Linked DNA regions of Aromatoleum petrolei. The protein of the gene in region 1 interacts with the protein of each later gene in a pairwise test. Links are inferred from orthologs where the notes say so. Each region holds a gene or a part of one and is shown on either strand. Other genes may lie near its edges.

The links. Proteins that work in one complex are often made in the same cells at the same time.
Region 2: the proteins of ToN1_RS11890 (region 1) and bioB interact in binary tests that used the Escherichia coli proteins (3 or more experiments, as listed by UniProt). The link is inferred for Aromatoleum petrolei from one-to-one orthologs.

What each region holds. Positions count from the first base shown.
Region 1 is NZ_CP059560.1:2,598,017-2,600,773, reverse strand. It holds ToN1_RS11890 (class II glutamine amidotransferase), read right to left. Parts: upstream 1,912-2,757; coding sequence 1,090-1,911; downstream 1-1,089. Other genes in the region: gatB (Asp-tRNA(Asn)/Glu-tRNA(Gln) amidotransferase subunit GatB), read right to left, coding at 1,950-2,757; ToN1_RS11895 (HIT family protein), read right to left, coding at 598-1,071; ToN1_RS11900 (hypothetical protein), read right to left, coding at 1-559.
Region 2 is NZ_CP059560.1:3,774,869-3,777,668, forward strand. It holds bioB (biotin synthase BioB), read right to left. Parts: upstream 1,994-2,800; coding sequence 1,007-1,993; downstream 1-1,006. Other genes in the region: ToN1_RS17135 (pyrimidine 5'-nucleotidase), read right to left, coding at 1-91; ToN1_RS17140 (methyltransferase domain-containing protein), read right to left, coding at 99-992; ToN1_RS17150 (ComFC family protein), read left to right, coding at 2,114-2,767; ToN1_RS17155 (tRNA (cytidine(34)-2'-O)-methyltransferase), read left to right, coding at 2,769-2,800. UniProt on the Escherichia coli protein: Catalyzes the conversion of dethiobiotin (DTB) to biotin by the insertion of a sulfur atom into dethiobiotin via a radical-based mechanism.

The DNA.
Region 1 (2,757 bases):
CGACGAGCAGCACGGCGACGAAGGCTTCGGCGGGACTCTGGGCCTTCCAGATGTCGTTGAGCGCATCGGGGACGCGGATCGTCGCGACGCCCTGTGCCTCGGCGGCGCAGAAGCTGTCGTGCAGTGCCGTCCATGTCCCTCGGGGGATTGCGCGGTGGGCGCGGAAGTATTCGAGTGGCACCATCCCCGCGTAGTGGATGCGCCGCTGCGCCAGCAGCGCGCGCTGGTCGGTCGGCCGCAGTTCGGCGCCGCTCGTGCGTGCAACCAGGCCGTAGGAGCGGGCCATCGCCTGCCACAGCGCGATGACGCTGCTCAGCGTCTCGTTCTCCACGCTGTCGGGAGGAAGCGGATGTGAGGCGTAGCGGTTGGCCATCGTGGACTGCGCATATGCGACGTGCGGACGCGCGGCTTCGAGGATCTCGAGGTGTCGTTCCGGTGCGGGCGGGGTGCGCAGCAGTGCCGTCACCATCTCGGACAGCAGCCGGTGGGTCTCGTCGACGTTCAGCGGATGCAGCCTGGCGAGCAGCTCCAGGCATTCGACGGGATCGTGATAACCCATGGGTTCTCCGTTGTGCGTTCGCTCAGGGTGCGCGGGCCTCATCCCGCGGTCTGTTCGGTGAGCATCGCGACCAGCGTCGCGGTGAGGCTGGCCACCGGCGGGGCCGTGCGCGGCGCGGCGGTGCGCAGCGGTGCACTCCAGATCGATTGCGGGAAGTGGGCGTCGTCGGCGAAGCGCGGGATGACGTGCCAGTGCAGGTGCGGGACCATGTTGCCGAGGCTTGCGAGATTGATCTTGTCCGGGCGCATCAGCTGGCGCAGCGCGGCTTCGGTCGCGAGCACGACGTTGAGGAGATGGCGCTGTTCGCCGGCATTGAGGTCGGTCATCTCCGCGCTGTGGTGGTTCCACACGACGCGGCAGAAGCCCGGATAGCCGGGTTCATCGATGAGGATGACGCGGCAGCTGCCGTCGCGCCAGACCAGGGTTTCGTTGGCGGCCAGACACAGTGGGCAATCGGACACGGGTTTCCCCTTCGGCGCTATGGTGAAAGTCGGACTGTAGCCTTTCGGCATGAAGCTGCGAAGTGAAATCTACACGCTGCCCGCGCCGGCGGCGGGGTTCCCGGCGATGGTCGTCGCCTCGCCCAGCGTTTCGATCGCGCCATGCCGAAATGCGAGCAGGGTGCCGGGCGGGATCGCGTGCCACACCTCGTTGTCGGTCAGCGGCGCGGTCGCGATCACGGCGACGCGGTCGGCGGGGGTCGTGAGCTGGCTGAAGTCGACGCTGAGGTCCTGGTCGGAGAGATGCGCGGTGGTGAAGGGGGCCTGTCGGACGATGTAGGTGAGCCGCGTCGAGCAATGGGCGAAGAGGTAGTCGCCATTGGAGAGCAGGAAGTTGAACGGGCCGTGCGCGCCGATGCGGATCGCGAGGCGGCGCAGGGCCGCGTACAGGGCCTCGGGCGGAGGCGGGCCGTCGGGGAATTCGGCCGCGAGGTGCTGCAGGATGTCGCAGAACGCGGCCTCCGAGTCGGTGTTGCCGACCGGCAGGAAGCGTCCGTCGAAGTGCGGCGCGTAATCGAGCAGGTTGCCGTTGTGCGCGAAGATCCAGTAGCTGCCCCACAGCTCGCGCTGGAAGGGGTGGGTGTTGTCGAGCGTGACCTGGCCCTGGGTGGCCTTGCGGATGTGCGCGATGACGTTGAGCGAGCGGATCGGGTAGCTGCGCACCAGCTCCGCGACCGGCGACGAGGCGCTGGGCTGGGGATCGAGGAAGACGCGCACGCCGCGCCCCTCGAAGAAGGCGATGCCCCAGCCGTCGGCATGCACGTCGGTGGCGCCGCCGCGCGCCTGGAAGCCGGCGAACGAGAAGCAGATGTCCGTCGGCACGTTGCAGTTCATTCCGAGGAGCTGGCACATCGCGCGTCCCCCGAGGGTGTTGCGGTGAAAGGGTGGCTTCAGCCTTCCAGCTTGCGTTTCAGCAGTTCGTTGACCTGCGCCGGGTTGGCCTTGCCCTTGCTCGCCTTCATGACCTGGCCGACCAGCGCGTTAAAGGCCTTCTCCTTGCCCGCGCGGAATTCCTCGACCGACTTCTGGTTGGCGGCGAGGACTTCGTCGATCATCGCCTCGATCGCGCCGGCGTCGTTGGTCTGGCGCAGACCCTGGGCTTCGATGATGGCGTCGGCGCTCTCGCCTTCACCATTCCACAGGGCTTCGAACACCTTCTTGCCGATGTTGTTCGAGATCGTGCCGTCGCCGATGCGGGTGACGAGGCCGGCGAGCTGAGCGGGCGACACCGGGGAAGCGGACACGTCGAGCTCCGCCTTGTTGAGGCGTGCGGCGAGATCGCCCATGACCCAGTTCGCGCAAGGCTTGGCGAGGGCGACGCCGGCTGCATCGACGGTCGCCTGGTAGAAGGTGGCGACTTCCTTCGACGCGGTGAGGGTCGTCGCGTCGTAGGCGGATAGGCCCCATTGCTCCATGAAGCGCGCCTTCATCGCGCCCGGCAGTTCCGGCATTTCCGAGGCGACGCGCGCCTTCCAGTCCGGCGAAATCACGAGCGGCAACAGGTCCGGGTCGGGGAAATAGCGGTAGTCGTGCGCATCTTCCTTCGAGCGCATCATGCGCGTCTCGCCGGTGTCGGGGTCGAACAGCACCGTCGCCTGCTGGATCCTGCCGCCGTCCTCGAGGGTGTCGATCTGCCACTGCACCTCGTAGTCGATGGCCTGCTGCAGGAAGCGGAAGGAGTTGAGGTTCTTGATCTCG
Region 2 (2,800 bases), 1.2 Mb from region 1 along the record:
CGTTGATGTGCGGGAAGATGTGGGCGCTGGCGTTGTGCAGCGTGTTATCCAGGTCGAAGAGCCACACCGGCCCCGCGCAGGGCTTGCTCACGTCGGCCTCAGGCCCTGCCCGGGCGCGGCTGGAAGCGGACGATGGCGCGGCCGTCCTCGGTCGTCTTCGATTGGGCCTTCCATGCGTGGCCCTGCACCACCTCGAAGGTGGCGGGCAGGCGGCCATCCCGGCGCAGCGCCTCGAGGGTGCTCCGGGCGACATCCCAGCCCCCCTTTCCCGACAGGCCGCGCGGGCGCGCGACGCTCGCGTTGGCACAGCCCGACAGCCGCAGGTCGCGCAGCAGTTCGTCGAGGTCCGCGTAGGTCAGCGTCAGCACTTCCATGTCCATGACGGGGTCGGAAAAGCCCGCCTGCACCAGGGCGTCGCCCAGGTCGTGCATGTCGATGAAGCGGTGCACCCGCTCGCCGTGGGTGGACGGCAGGGCGGCGCGCAACTCGCGCAAGGTGTCCGGGCCCAGCGTCGAGAACATCAGCATGCCGTCCACTTCCAGCACGCGATGCATTTCGCGCAGCGCGGGCAGCGGGTCGGCGAGCCAGTTGAGCATCAGGTTGGACCACACCAGCGACATGCTGGCGCGGCCGAAGGGCAGGGCCGCCGCATCGGCACAGGCGAGCGAAGGCCCCTGGGGCCGTCCCAGCGCACGCAGGCGGTCGAGCAGGCCGCGCGAGCCGCGCGCACGGGCGAGCATGGGCAACGCGAAATCGGCGCCGACGCGTTGTGCGGCAGGGAAGCGTCGCCCCAGCGTGTCGAAGTCGGCCCCTGTGCCGCAGCCGAGGTCGAGGATGCGCCGGGGTTCGATGCGGATGTAGTCGAGCCGCTCGTCCATGCGCCGCGCGACCTCGCGCGCGAGCACGGCAACCTCTTCGCAGGTCGCCGCCGCGCGGCCGAAGCGCCGGATCAGGAGTTTGCGGTCGAGCGCGAAATCTGCGTCGCCGGCCATCCCTTGCGGGCCGCTCAGATCGCGTGCAGGCCGAGGCGGGCGAACAGCTTCTCGTCGCGGTCGGCTTCGGGGTTGTCCGTGGTGAGCAGGCGCTCGCCGTAGAAGATCGAGTTCGCGCCGGCCATGAAGCACAGGGCCTGCATCTCATCGCTCATCTGCTCGCGGCCCGCGGACAGGCGGACGAAGCTGGACGGCATCATGATGCGGGCAGCGGCGATGGTGCGCACGAATTCGAACGGGTCGAGCTTCTCCGCATCGGCAAGCGGGGTGCCGGGGATCGCAACGAGGTTGTTGATCGGCACCGACTCCGGCGGACGATCCATGTTCGCGAGCTGCACGAGCAGGCCGGCGCGGCCGCTGCGCCCCTCGCCCATGCCGATGATGCCGCCCGAGCACACGTTGATGCCGGCAGTGCGCACCTGGTCGAGGGTGTCGAGGCGATCCGCGAGGGTGTGCGTGGTGATCACCTTGTCGTAGTACTCGGGGGCGGTGTCGACGTTATGGTTGTAATAGTCGAGACCGGCTTCCTTGAGTTGCTGCGCCTGGTCGCCCTTGAGCATGCCGAGCGTGACGCAGGTTTCCATGCCCAGCGCCTTCACCTCGCGCACCATCGCGAGGACGGTTTCCATCTCGCGCTCCTTGGGACCCTTCCACGCGGCGCCCATGCAAAAGCGGCTGGAACCCTTGGCCTTCGCGGCCTTTGCCTTCTCGACGACGTCGGCGACCGCCATCAGTTGCTGGCGGTCGAGGCCGGTCTTGTAGCGGGCCGACTGGGAGCAGTAGCTGCAATCCTCCGAGCAGCCGCCGGTCTTGATCGACAGCAGCGTCGAGCGCTGCACGGCATTGGCGTCGAAGGTCTCGCGATGCACCTGCTGGGCGCGGAAGACGAGATCCATGAACGGTATCTCGAACAATGCTTCGGCCTCGGCGATGCTCCATTTCCTGCGGGGAGCGGCGTTGGCGGCGGGCTGGGTTTCGATGTCGCGGCACGCGGAAGTCATTGTCATGAAAGCTGTTCCGGGATGTAATGCAAAGTTTCCCATATTCGTTCATTCGGCGAAAACTTGTCAAACGTACTTTACCGTATGGAGAGGGTCGCACGGACTGTGGCGGACCGGCTCATGCCGAACCAATGTTTCGTATGTGGCCAGGAGGCTGGATCCGCGCTGGTTTGCGAGGCGTGTCGGGCCGACTTGCCGAGCTTGGCGGCGGTCTGTCCGGTGTGCGCGATCCCGTCCGGAGAGGATCTGGTCTGCGGTAGTTGCCAGCGTGCGCAGCCCGCGTTCGATGCGACGGTGGCAGCCTTGCCCTATGCGTTCCCGGTCGATCGCCTCGTCCAGGCCTTGAAATACGGACGGCGGCTGGCGTTGACGCGCTTCCTTTCCGGCCTGCTCGAGCCGTTTGCGCCGCCGCAGGGGTCGGTCGTGGTGGTGCCGATGCCGCTGCATCCCGCGCGGCTGCGCGAGCGAGGCTTCAATCAGGCGGCGGAGATCGCTCGCCCGCTCGCCCGCGCGTGGGGATTGCCGTTCAAAGCCGATGCGGTCGAGCGTGTTCGCGACACCGTGCCGCAGGCAACGCTGCCGTGGATCGAGCGGCGGCGCAACATGCGGGGCGCTTTCCGTTGCCACGGTTCCTTCGCAGGAAAGACCGTCGTGATCGTCGATGACGTGATGACCACCGGCTCGACGCTCGACGAGCTCGCGCGCACGTTAAAATCGCATGGCGCCGCCTGTGTGGTGAACCGGGTCGTCGCGCGAACCCCATCTCCGGCCTGACATGCTCCACATCGTTCTCTATCAACCCGAAAT